DNA from 3 places in the Cupriavidus sp. GW823-FHT06D04 genome. Region 3 is predicted to be linked to each of the others. Evidence: predicted binding sites of a transcription regulator. Region 3 holds the regulator's gene; each other region holds the start of a gene.

Region 1 (4,335 bases), on a different contig from region 3:
TTGGAAGGTCAGCACATACCGATCGAGTTGGGCCGCTGTCAGCTGAAAACCAGTTGGGCCGGCGACTTCATCGTGAAGGACCGTCTCGGCGAAAGCGCAGGGTAACGTGAAGCCGAAATAGCTAGTGCCATAGCGCCTTTGCGGATCGTCAAATCGGTTGCCGCCGGACTTGCCGAAGTATGGCTCATTAGAATTATGGCGCGAGATACGAATCAGCTCTGTCGGTGAGACTTTTTCAATGTGGAGTCCAAACAAGTCAAAATTACCGCCCGGGGCACTAATCGTCAAAATGGCTCCTCAGCGCTCGGCAAAAGCCGCGGCGGCTTTCTTGACCGCTTCGAACTTGCCTTGTTCGAGTGCCTCCAGGGGCGTGGCTTTGTCGAGCGAGCCCTTTGCGGTCGTGAAAAATTGCCACTTTGTCCAACCCGGCAAGTCCCCCAACAGTTTGGTGATTTCTTCTACCTTCTTGCGGTCGATATCTGACCTGGCATAGAACGCTGGGTAAAAGACTTTCGTACCCACATTCACCGTGAACATACGCTTGGCGAGCACCGCCTTGCTGAGAGCTTGGCGCGTCAGCCCCAAGGCGTTGATCAATTGGTCGGACGAGACGATCTCTCCCGATTCGATCAACGCTTCGCGGGAATGCGCCGCACTAGCCTCGAACGCCTTGATGTCCACCGTAGGACGGGTGCGTCCAATATGGACTTGAACCCCAAGGTCAGACACCTGCGCGAGTCCGTTTTTCAAAAGCCGGCCGAGCGCGGCATCGGGCAGATCCAACAGCTGCCGAGTTGCCTTCTGACTGAACATCGAGGCCGCGCCCACGGCGCTTCGGAGTGCGATTTCGCTCTCCGGATCCAGGAAGACCACGTCCGACTCTCTTGAATGGGTATGTGTTGCTTTCGCCACGGGAAGCCCCTGATTGGCTAACTATGGTTTGAATGTAGGCCGGTTTTGCAACCATGTCAACCAAATCAACCTAAGTCCCAAGATGGCGGGCCACTCCGATGCTGTTCACGCCAGCCGCAAACAGGGTGCGCTGATTTCCGCTGGCGCTGAGGTCGGAAGTCTCTCTATACTGTATATCCATACAGTTCTCACCAAACCATGGACTCAATCCAAGCCGCCGAATCTGCCATCGTCCAGGCCACGCCAGCCATTGTTGCCAAGCACCGAGCCGCTGGCATCCTGACCTGGAAGCTCATTCATCAAATCGAGACTGAGGTCATGCACGAGGTGGGCCAATCGGGAAAGCACGCGCCGAACCTGCTTCGCATGCTGAAGGCCTCGCCGTTTCTGAGCTACCCGAAGGACGACACGCCTGCCGACTTCTCGGGCAGCGAAGTGGTGCCGATCACCTTCAGCGCGATCCAGGACGCCTGGAAACGCGTCAACTGAACGTCCACATGGCCGCGAGCACGACCATCTTTCTCGAAGCCCACTATTTCGGCGAGGACAGCGAGGCGCTGCGGTTGCCGTGCGAGGCGATCGCGGCCACGGCTGGCGGCCTCGTCGTGACCGGCTTGGAAGCAAGACAGTTGCGCGCATTGAAGTGGCGGCCCGACTTCCTGTCCTACTGGGAGGACGGCCAGTTGATTCGCCTGGCCGTAGGCCCATGGGCTGCAGTGGATGCGACCACGGTCCGCTTCACCTTGCGCTGAACCGCACGGAGATCTGAACCATGGGCAACAGCAAACTGGCGGCCCGGTGCCACCTTCCGGCAGAAACCAATGGGGAGAGCCTGGTGCACTCGGAGAACGGCATCCTCGGCACCCTTCACGGGCAGTACATCGCCGCCGCGCTGGGCACTCAGGGCGCGCCACGCGCGAGTCGGCAGACCACCACCAGGTGATAGTCGAGGCCGGACACGCCGGTACCGTCCGGCTGTTCATCGAAAAGAAGTGCGCGCAGCATGGTAGGTACACGCACTACTTCGGGTCGGCATACCGAGCAGAAGCTTTAGACCCTCCCCCAAATTGAGGGATATGAATGTCTATACATTTCAGCGAGAATCGCCCGCGTCGTGAGTTGACCTCTTGCGATGTCTAACCCGTCGCCCGCCGATGTGCGGGCGTTTTTTTTGTGCCCGTAACCCTAGGCCGAATTGCGCGTATCGTTTGCTCCACTCGGCGCAGGGAAATATTGTCGGACGGCGCCTGATACCGGCGCCCTTTTGCCCGGCACAGACTGGCACCATAACTTCAGGAGACAGTCATGACTGGACAAGACATCCATGTGGTTCCAGCCGACAATCGCTGGGCCGTTGAGACGGAAGGTGGCCACGCCCGCGAAACATTCGATACCCAGGCCGAAGCGATCGCCGCGGGCACGGAGAGAGCCAAGCAGAAGAAGGTCGAGCTGTTCATTCACGGTCGCGACGGCCAGATCCGGGAGCGAAACTCCTTTGGCAACGATCCGCGCGACATCAAGGGATAGCCTGGTCGACAATGGAGTCGCAGCCGGTACGGCCCGCTCCGTGCTGTCCGCCGCGCCAGCGAATTCCGACAGGACGGCAACCGTGTTGCTCCCGTGTATGGTGTAGAAGAGCCGGGAAGAGTCATTCGTATGGCAACGACTCACGCGAGGCGCCATGGCGAAATTACACTGGATAAGCAAGAGGCAATGGGCTGCGAGCCTACACGAGCTGTCTCGCGACGATGTCACGCCTTTGCAGGATTGACACGATCCGTTTTGCCGGGGCGGCAGGGTTTGTACGTTACGTGACACCGCATGGCGGTGCTGAAAAGTATGACGCGGAAATCGATCGAAGCCTTACCGAGCGGCCACTCCTGGGCCGTGCCCCACGACCCCTTCCCGCTGGACGATAGCAACGGTCACGATGAGGTCTTCCCCGGCGCCCACTGCGTCAGTGACGGCAAGTGGGCGACCTTCTACAAAGACGGGGAAGAAGTCTGGGCGTGCAACGCCGTGTATGCGGCCGCCCATTTCGATTTTTCTGCCCTGCCCTAGTCTCTCGGTCACCAATGCGTGCCGTCGGCCGATTGCAGGCTGGCAGGCCATCCCGTGCTTCTCGGCATCGCTCATGCAATTTTCACGATCGGCTGCCGCGCAGGGGCGTCATTTTCGTGGAGTACAGGACTCTCCTAGCACAAGATCCAACGGCACACTGACATTTCGTGGCGGCGCATCGGCGATGCCTTCAAGCCGGTCGAGCATCAGTCGTGCAGCGGCTTCCGCAGCAGCTTCGATATTGAAGCGCAGTGTAGTCAGCGGTGGGTACATCAGCTCAAGGGTCTCCGGTGTACCGATTCCGATGACCGAGAGATCGCGAGGGATTTCCAGACCAGCCTTGCGCGCTGCATAGACGGCGCCCGAAAGCAGGCGGGTGCCAAGCGCGATGATGGCGGTCGGCGGTCGGTCCAGCGCCAGCATGGCACTCATCTGCACGCGTGAAGAATCCACGGCGGAACGCGACATGAAGACCAGGCCCGGGTCATAGGCAATGCCGGCCGCTGCCAACCCTTCCTGGTATCCCAATAGCTTTTCGCGACCAGGGCGGATGTGCTCGCTGGGGCCAAACAGCGCAATGCAACGGTGCCCCAGCGAGACCAGGTACTCCACCGACTGCCGGACGCCGGCGCGATGGTCGAGCGTGACCACGTCCATCGGGATGGGCGTTTCCCGGTCCAGGATCACAACAGGCAACTCGCACGAACTGAACAGGAAATCCGCCGGCGACTCACTTTCCACGCTGGGTGCGGCAATGATTCCCTCCAGCCGACGCGTCTCGAAGAGCGAGACCAGTTCGCGATCCCGGTGCGGCTGATCCAGCGTATTTCCCACCACAAGCGAATACCCGGCGGCCTGCATGTGACGTTCCACCTCGCTGAAGTGCGCGGCCAAGAGCGGGTTGCGGATATTTGAGACCAGGTACCCCACCGTGCGGCTGCGTCCAGTACGCAGATGCCGCGCGGCGAAGCTCGGGGCGTAGCCGAGTGCGTCCACTGCGGCCAGTACGCTCGCCCGCAACTTTGCGCTCGCATAGCCCGTCCCGTTCAGCACGCGTGAAACGCTGCCGATCGAAACGCCCGCGGCCTCAGCCACATCCCTCACCGATACGCGTTGCGTCATGGTCTTCCCTAATGAAAACGTTCCACAGTTGGACGCCAGTTTTTCCGACTGTTAATTTACCACTACGCCGTTTTCTCTGTCATTTCTGAACGGAAAACGTTTTCCGAATTCTGTACAAAAATGCCCGTAGAGGCGCCCCGCACCGGAGACCCTGCATGCTGTACCGACTCCTGTCAGGCTTGCTCGCTGCAGCCGCCATTTCAATGCTGGCCACGCCGGCCCCGGCGCAAACTTATCCGT
Region 2 (4,335 bases), on a different contig from region 3:
ATGCGGTCATGCTGGCCACGCCCGCCGATTTCGATGACTTCGCGATCGGCTTCAGCCTTAGCGAAGGCATTGTCGACAACGCCTGCGAGTTCTACGGTATCGACGTGGAAGCCGGCGGGAACGGCGTGACAGTCAAGATAGAGATCGCCTCCGCCGCCTTCGCCAGGCTGAAGACCCGGCGTCGCGCGCTGGCGGGGCGTACCGGCTGCGGCCTGTGCGGCACCGAGTCGCTTGAAGACGTCATGCGCCTGCCGTAGCCGGTGCAGAGCACGGCCATCTTCGACCCGTCTGTCTTCGACGCGGCGTTCGCCGCCTTGCACAACCGCCAGACGCTGCTGCGCGATACCGGAGCGACCCACGCAGCGGGATGGCTGCGCGCGGATGGCACGCTGGTCCTGGTGCGCGAGGACGTGGGGCGCCACAATGCGCTCGACAAGCTGGCGGGCGCACTGGCAAGCGGCACTGAGGATACCAAGAGCGGCGCGGTGATTGTCACCAGCCGGGCCAGCTACGAGATGGTGTTCAAGACGGCATCGATCGGCGCCGGGATTCTTGCTGCGGTGTCCGGCCCAACGGCACTGGCCGTGCGGATGGCGGAATCCACGGTGGTGACGCTGGCCGGTTTTGTGCGCAGTGGCAGCCTGGTCGTCTACTCACATCCCGAACGCCTGCGTATTGCCTAGGTTGCCGATCACGCCCCGGATCCTGTCGCCTCCTGCTCGAATGCGGCCTCCGCCCGAAGGCTCGCCAGGTCGCGCCCGACCGTGGCGACCGCAAGCCGCTTGTCCTTGCTCCAATAGGTCACCGTACAGTCATGCGCGGCGGGATCGCCGTCGACATCCAGGCGATCCCATTGCTCCGCATGGCCTACGTAGTTGATGGCCACATCATAGTGCTGGGTCCAGAAGAATGGCACGGCCGCAAAGCGTTTGCGCTGTCCCAGGATATTCCGCGCTGCCACCACGCCCTGGCGCTCGGCGACCACCCAGTGTTCGACGCGGATACGCTGGCCCGTTCCCGGGTCAGGCCAGCGCGCAATATCGCCCGCGGCATAGATGCCAGGTTCGCTCGTCTGGAGAAATTCATCGACCGCCACGCCCTTGTCCAGCGCGAGGCCGGCGTCCTGCGCCAAGGCCACGTCGGGGCGAACGCCAATCCCGGTCACGACCAGATCGGCGGCCAGCTCCGTGCCGGTCGACAATTTCACCCGATCCGGCTGAATCTCCGCCACCGTGGCCCCGAGATGGAACGTTACCCCGTGCGATTCATGAAGCGCCTTGATCATGCCGCCGAGCGCCGCACCCAGGACCCGCTCCATCGGATGCGCTTCGGGCGCGACAACATGCACTTCCAGGCCTCGCGTTCGCAGCGCTGCCGCGACTTCCATCCCGATAAAGCTTGCGCCCACCACGACGCATCGGCATGCCGTGCCGAGACGCGCGATCAATGCGTCGCAGTCGGCCAGCGTACGGAGCACGCCCACGTGCGGCAAGGATGCGCCAGGAACGTCGAGCCGTATCGGCACGGCACCGACGGCAAGCAGAAGCGCGCCGTAGCTCACGTTGCTGCCATCCGAGAGCGTGACGGATTTTTGCGCGGGGCTGAGCTTGACGACACGGTTGTCGGCGCGCACATCGATGTCGTGATCCGCGTAGAACGTCGGTGGCCGCATTGGCAGCCAGTCCGCGTTTGCCGTCCCGGCGAGGTAGTCTTTCGATAGATTCGGCCGGTCGTACGGCAATGAACGATCGGCGCTCAACAGCGTGACGGGGCCGCTATAGCCTTCCCGGCGCAGGGTTTCGACCGCGGCAGTCCCGGCTGCGCCGCCGCCGATGATTACCACGGATTCAGGGAGTTGGGCGGCGGCAAGTCGCGGTGGCTGCACCGCCGGCAGCGCTTCGCGGACGAAGGCCTTTCCGTCTTGCTGTTCCACGCGCCAGCATTTCAAATCGTCCTGGGCGGGCGGCCCCAGGACCGCGCCGGTACGAAGACTGAAGCAGGCGTGATGCCATGGACATCGGATCGTGTCGCCGACCAGCAGGCCGTCCGCCAGAGGCGCCCCATAGTGGGTACAGGTCGCACCGATGGCAAACAGTTCATCAGCCCGTCGCACAAGCAAGACCGGTTCGCCGCCAATCTGGCCTGTCACCATGCCGCCATCAGCAAGGTCAGCCAGCGGCACGCCCTGGGCGAGATCGCATTCATCCTTGGAGGAAGAGCTTTTGGTCATGGCGTCTCTCCTTGCCGGTCATGGCACAGGGCCATTATCGACCTCGATACCGTCAAATGAAAGGCGCATGCAGCGTTACAAACTGCGCCACGGCACGGATATTATTCACGGGTGACCAGCCTCCTTTCCTGACGAAGGGTCATCCGGATAACTGCCCCATGAACAGACCCTCCCGCTTCGCTATCGGCAAGCGCATTGCACCCGCACGCTTTCTGCTGTGCGGCGCCATATTGATTGTTGCGACCTTCGCCGCGGGTGCGCTCGGCGCAGAGCCACGTATTGCGCTGCTGATCGGCTTCGATCTCGCGGCCCTTGTCTTCCTTGGCGCCGCGCTGCCGCTGTTGCGCGCCGATGCTGCGGCCATGCGGCGTACAGCGGAGTACAACGATGCCAACCGCACCGCGCTGCTCGCGATCACCGTGCTGCTCTCGATGGTGATCCTGGTCGCGATCGGCACGCTGATCGCGCGCCCCGAGACACCGCACTGGGCCGACATCGCGCTGATCGTCGCCACGCTCATCCTGTCCTGGCTTTTTGCCAACACCGTTTTCACGCTGCACTATGCGCATCTCTACTATCTCCAGACCGCCACCGGCGACCAGGGCGGGCTGCAGGTGCCGGGCGTTAAGGACCCCAGCTATTGGGACTTCCTCTATTTCAGCTTCACGCTGGGCATGACTTTCCAGACGTCTGACGTGACTATCGCCGGCGCCCACATGCGCAGGGTGGTCCTGGGCCACTGCGTGGCCGCGTTTCTGTTCAACATGGGGATTTTGGCGTTCACCGTGAACGCCCTGGGTGGCTTGTAGGCGACTTGACCACGCGGCCAAAGTGTTCGTGGACAAATTCCTTGCATCCCGCCGGATACTGTATATATTTACAGTACCTGTATGGATGAACAGTAGGAGTCCCGTCCATGGAACACCTGATCCGTGTGCAAAACGATTATGACCGCCAGGTGCTGGCCTGGCTGCGCGGGCGCATCGGCGATGCCGCGCTGCAGACCGCGGCACTGCGCCTGGGCGGCCAGCGCAAGCCTTACCTGTCAACGATCTGCCGCAGCCTGGGCATCCGCCCACCCAGCCGGCGCCAGTTCGCGGCCGAGGCAGCGCGCATGCACCGCGCGGTGGGCGATACCTACCTGGCCCGTATCCGCGAAATCCTTGGCCAGTCACCTGCCGAAGCTGCGCTGCGCCAGTAAGCAGTAGCCGATCACCGGCCACGCCGGCGCCGCCGAGCTCTCGCTGGCCGTATCATGAAGCCCCGTTGCCGTCACACGGCACGGGGCTTTTTTCATCCCTAGCCAAGGCCGATATGAGCGAACATCGCATCCCTACCGCCGCCCTGCACCAGTGGGTGGCCGATCTCTGGCTTGCCGCGGGCAGCAGCGCACAAGAGGCGCGCCTGACGGCCGACCACCTGGTCGGCGCCAACCTGAGCGGGCATGACTCGCACGGCGTCGGCATGATCCCGCGCTATGTGCTGGCCTGGCAGGCCGACGAGCTGCAGCTGAACCAGCAGGTCAGCGTGCTGCACGATGCCGGCAGCATGCTGAGCCTGGACGGCAACCGCGGCATGGGCCAGGCAGTGACGGCGCAGGCCATGGACATGGCTATCGGCCGCGCGCGCGAGCATGGCGTCTGCGTGATGGGCCTGCGCCAGTCGCACCACCTGGGGCGCGTGGGCCACTGGGCCGAGCAGGCCACTGCCGCCGGCATGATCTCGATCCACTTCGTCAACGTGCTGTCCAAGCCCATCGTGGCGCCGCACGGCGGCTACGATGCGCGCTACGGCACCAACCCGTTCACCATCGGCGTGCCTGTGGCGGGCGAGCCGCCGCTGGTGCTGGACTTCGCCACCAGCGCGATCGCGCTGGGCAAGGTGCGCGTGGCCCACAACAAGGGCGTGCCGGTGGCGCCCGGCTGCCTGCTGGACGCGCACGGCGAGCCCACCGCCGATCCTGCCGTGATGTACCCCGCCGACGGCGCGCCGCAAGGCGCGCTGCGGCCCTTTGGCGAGCACAAGGGCCATGTGCTGGCCGTGATGTGCGAGCTGCTGGGCGCCGCGGTCACCGGCGGCCACACCATCCGCCCCGAAACGCTGCG
Region 3 (4,335 bases):
CGGTGGTCGTTTGCGCGGCCTTGCGGGCTTCTTCGCGCTGCACTTCCTTCATCATCGGCGAAGGTGCGGTCTCGGCCTTCTTGGTCTGCACGATCAGGTGGCGCAGGACGGCGTCGTTGAACTTGAACGCGTGTTCCAGTTCAGCCAGCGTTTCCTTGCCGCATTCGATGTTCAGGCAAACGTAGTGAGCCTTGGCCAGCTTCTGGATCATGTAAGCCATCTGGCGACGGCCCCAGTCTTCCACGCGGTGAACGTTGCCGTTCTGCGAGGTCACGAGCTGCTTGTAGCGCTCGATCATGGCCGGCACTTGTTCGCTCTGGTCCGGGTGGACGATGAAGACGATTTCGTAATGACGCATTGACGCTCCTTTTGGATTAGCCACCCGGGCGTCACGAGTCCGGTGTGGCAAGGTTGAATAGCCTTACATTATAGCGCGCGTATCGGCAAGTGCGCAAGCCGCTGTTTACACAGGCAAATCAGGCGTTGGCAATCAAGGCCTGCAGCCTCGCCGGATCCCGCGCCAGCCCTGCGTCGGCTGCTAGCGCCATGGCCAGCAGCACGCGCGCCTTATAGGGATTGAGGTCCGTTGCGGAAACAAAAGCCCCATCCGCCGGGCTGAGCTGGGGCGGAATCGCCACATGGCCGGCCCCGGTGCGGGAACTGCGCACCACGGCCACACCCGCGGCAGCGGCATCGGCCAGCGCCTCGGCCAGCACCTCATGCACCGAGCCATTGCCAGCGGCAGCCACCACCAGTCCGGCGACGCCCGCGCGGACCAGCGCATCCACAGCCACCCTGCCCGGCTGGGCGTAGCTGGCCACGATCTCCACCACCGGCCACGCCGTCGGCATCGGCCCAATCACCCAGGCCGCGCGCGGCGCGCGCGCGAAGCGCACGTAGTCATCCTGCACGAAACCCAGCGGCCCGCAGGCCGAGACAAAGGCATCGACCGCCGACGTGTGGGCCTTGGCCACATCCCGCGCAGCGTGGATCTGCTGGTTCAGCACCACCAGCACACCCTTGCCGCGCGCATCGGGATGAGCGGCCACGCGCACCGCATCCAGCAGGTTCAGCGGGCCATCGGCCGACAGCGACGTCGATGGCCGCATTGCCGCCGTCATCACCACGGGCACCGGACACGATTGCGTCAGGTGCAGCGCCATCGCGGTTTCTTCCAGTGTATCGGTGCCGTGCGTGATCACGATGCCGGCCACGTCGGGCTGCGCGGACCAGTGCTCAACCCGCGCCGCCAGCGTTTGCCAGAGCATGAAGGTCATGTCTTTGCTGTCGACCTGGGCCACCTGCTCGGCTTCGATGCGGGCCGCCGACTGCAGCGCGGGCACCGCTGCCAGCAACGACGACACCGGCACGGTCGCCGCCTGGTAGCGAGCGCTGCTGGCGGAGTTGCCGGCCGCGCCAGCGATGGTGCCGCCGGTGGCAAGTACGACGATGCGAGGCAATTGGGTCATGGAGGCGTGCAAAGAAAGTGGGAAAACAGGAATGCCGATTGTAACGGGCGCGCCCCGCCTCGCCGCGGGCCCGCGCTGGCGATCCACAAATCCATCCATGCGACACGCCCCAAAAATTCTGCTTGCGCTCAGGCCGATACTGTATAAAATCACAGCATACTGTTTAAACATACAGTGCCTGGCCAGCCGGATGCAGGATAAAGGATCGACCGATCCCTTACCCGGAATCCCCGCGGCCCCGCACGGAATGGCGATCCCATGGCGACCCTGACACCCCGGCAGCAGCAGATTTTCGATCTGATCCGCAACACGATCCGCCGCACCGGCTTTCCGCCCACGCGCGCCGAAATCGCCGCAGAATTCGGCTTCTCATCGCCCAATGCCGCAGAAGAACACCTGAGGGCGCTGGCACGCAAGGGCGTGATCGAATTGACCCCGGGCGCCTCACGCGGCATCCGCCTGAAGGTGGCACGCAGCGATTCGGAAATGCCTGACCAGTTTTCGTTGCCGATGGCCGGCGTGATGCAGCTGACGCTGCCGCTGGTGGGCCGCGTTGCTGCCGGCAGCCCGATACTCGCCGCCGAGCATATCGACCGCCAGTACCAGGTCGACGCCTCGGTCTTCGACGAACGCCCCGATTACCTGCTGCGCGTGCGCGGCCTGAGCATGCGCGATGCCGGCATCCTCGATGGCGACCTGCTGGCCGTGCGCCGCGCCAGCGAAGCCGCCAACGGCAAGATCGTGGTGGCGCGCCTGGGTGATGACGTGACCGTCAAGCGCCTGCAGCGGCGCGGTGGCCATATCGAACTGATCGCAGAAAACCCGGACTTCACCAACATCATCGTGGAGCCTGGCGAGGAGTTTTCGCTGGAAGGCATCGCCGTCGGTCTGATCCGATCTTCCGGCTTCTAGCCGGGCACCGCAGGCAGCGAGCCTGCGCGGGCCCACCCGCTTCCATTGCTTTGCAGACGCCACCCGGCTTGCCGGGTGTTGACCCCGCTTTGCCCAAAAGAGGTGCCACCATGCCGCAAATCCACCAAGTCGCCGCCCGTCGCCCGGTCAAGCCCGTGCCGTTCCGCCAGAGCAAGGGCGTACGCGTCTACCAGGGTACGCAGCGCCGCACCATGGTCGGCAGCATGGCGGCGATCTGCCGCATGCTTGAACTCGAAACCGCCGAAAAGCTGGCTGCCTGAACCCTGCGGGCGCAGCCCGCGTAGCCGTGGGCCCCGCCCTCAGCTACGCACACACGCCTTGGCTTCGGCTTCCAGCTCCTGCGGCGTCAGCTGCGGGAACCACGTATCGCTCTTGCGCAGTTCCAGAGCCGTACCATCCGGCTTCGCCGTCAGCGAAATCAGATAGGCGTATCGGTATTCACCCCCAGACGTGGTCTGGCCGATGCGGATCTCAGTCTGGTTCTTCGCCGGATAGTTGATGACCGCGGCGTCATCGCCCAGATTGTTGCGCAGGCATTTCGCAACATCGCCCATCGTTGCTGGCGTGAACAAGCGCATGGGCGCACGCGCGCGAATGTCCTTTTCAGAAGTACCGGTGGCACACCCTGCCACCATGGCTGCCATCGCTACGCCAATCACTGCCGCTCGAACAGACATACCATCCCCGGGGAATGCAAAACGGCGCCCTCGCGAGGCGCCGTTCTGGAAAATGCTTTGGGGTGGCTGATGGGACTCGAACCCACGACGACAGGAATCACAATCCTGGACTCTACCAACTGAGCTACAGCCACCGTAGAAGTCATCAGCGCGTTACGTTGCTGATCGACGAAAACCAAGATTATACAAACAGTTTTCCGGGATGGCTAGTATCCGGCACAATTTTTTTTAGATAAAAGCTCAGGTTCGGGACGGGCTCCACTTTGCCTCAAGCAGCACTGCCTGCTTGATGGCCTCGACGGTCTCGGCTTCGGTATCGAACTGCCCCAACAGGCGGCGCGACTTGCCGTTCAGCACGGCTTCCTGCAACGCCTTGCCCGCGGCTTCCGAAGTGCCGGGGTGCCAGCAGTAGCGTGCCGTCCATTTGCCGTCCTGCAGTTGCTCGGCAACCCAGACCACCCTGAAGTCTTCATAGACAACACCGAACGGCGCTTCGTTTTCCACGTTTGCTCTTTCCACGCTGCCCCCCCTGCCGGCATCGGTCCGCATGCCATGCCTTGTCTCGCCTGGGGCAAATGCGAGGGATCGTATCACGGCCGCCGACCAGGGCGCCCGGCCCGGCTGGCACCTTCGCGCATGCCGTCGATCGCTCGCGGAAATATGCTGTGCACAGCCCCTACCTCTGCAGGGTTCATGCCGCAAATGCGCGAAGCGATACTTGTGCCTGAGGGACATTGACCCCCCTCGACCTTCCCGTCAGGCGGCCCGCCCCATCGGGCCGCCTGCCTCTTTTTGGCCACCCTGCCCGCTCATTGCCGTGGCGCCAGCACCTGGCGATGGAACCTCGCGAGCGTATGCGAGCCCAATCGACGTCATCGACAAAATCGACACGTCAACGAACGCAGGGAACGGGAATGCAAATCAAGTGTAGATGGCCTGCGCGAATTCTTGCGCTGACAGTATTGGCGGCCTTGCTCGGCGGATGTGCTGGCGGCGGGGTCGACGGCAGGGAATCCAGCATCACGACATACGGCACGCTGGACGTAGGCATCAGCCATACGCGCTAGCCTGCCAGCGTGACCGATGGAACTCTTTACGAGGGCGACCGTCTAATTCCCTCGTCTGGCGCATGCAATGCGAGCGCGCAAAAAAAGAGTCCGCAGCGCGGACTCTTAAATTTAGCGATCTCAAATGCCCTGAAGGCGGTTGCACTGTAACTGTCATCCCGGCAATGCACCATACGGGTAAACGAAGAG

What was found. Region 3 encodes LexA, which represses DNA repair genes until DNA is damaged. Its sites were predicted from a motif close to ACTGTATNNNNATACAGT; they were not measured.
Region 1: AC1Q7H_RS39255 (DUF2471 family protein) is a predicted target of LexA. The motif match lies at 1,081-1,098, and genes of this name have one in related genera.
Region 2: AC1Q7H_RS21925 (CppA family protein) is a predicted target of LexA. The motif match lies at 3,097-3,114, and genes of this name have one in related genera.

Annotation. Positions count from the first base shown of each region.
Region 1 is NZ_JBXAHL010000082.1:637-4,971, forward strand. It holds gene AC1Q7H_RS39245 (RES family NAD+ phosphorylase) at 1-288, opposite strand, end outside; gene AC1Q7H_RS39250 (hypothetical protein) at 298-873, opposite strand; gene AC1Q7H_RS39255 (DUF2471 family protein) at 1,111-1,401, shown strand; gene AC1Q7H_RS39260 (hypothetical protein) at 1,410-1,664, shown strand; gene AC1Q7H_RS39265 (hypothetical protein) at 1,685-1,855, shown strand; gene AC1Q7H_RS39270 (DUF2188 domain-containing protein) at 2,218-2,439, shown strand; gene AC1Q7H_RS39275 (hypothetical protein) at 2,734-2,973, shown strand; gene AC1Q7H_RS39280 (LacI family DNA-binding transcriptional regulator) at 3,082-4,095, opposite strand; gene AC1Q7H_RS39285 (Bug family tripartite tricarboxylate transporter substrate binding protein) at 4,251-4,335, shown strand, end outside.
Region 2 is NZ_JBXAHL010000018.1:87,027-91,361, forward strand. It holds partial or broken gene fdhD (formate dehydrogenase accessory sulfurtransferase FdhD) at 1-683, shown strand, start outside; gene AC1Q7H_RS21915 (FAD-dependent oxidoreductase) at 692-2,230, opposite strand; gene AC1Q7H_RS21920 (DUF1345 domain-containing protein) at 2,287-3,039, shown strand; gene AC1Q7H_RS21925 (CppA family protein) at 3,147-3,431, shown strand; gene AC1Q7H_RS21930 (malate/lactate/ureidoglycolate dehydrogenase) at 3,545-4,335, shown strand, end outside.
Region 3 is NZ_JBXAHL010000009.1:69,540-73,874, forward strand. It holds gene rpsF (30S ribosomal protein S6) at 1-358, opposite strand, end outside; gene AC1Q7H_RS14125 (asparaginase) at 477-1,469, opposite strand; gene lexA (transcriptional repressor LexA) at 1,728-2,381, shown strand; gene AC1Q7H_RS14135 (hypothetical protein) at 2,492-2,662, shown strand; gene AC1Q7H_RS14140 (hypothetical protein) at 2,702-3,079, opposite strand; tRNA gene AC1Q7H_RS14145 (tRNA-His) at 3,138-3,213, opposite strand; gene AC1Q7H_RS14150 (hypothetical protein) at 3,320-3,628, opposite strand.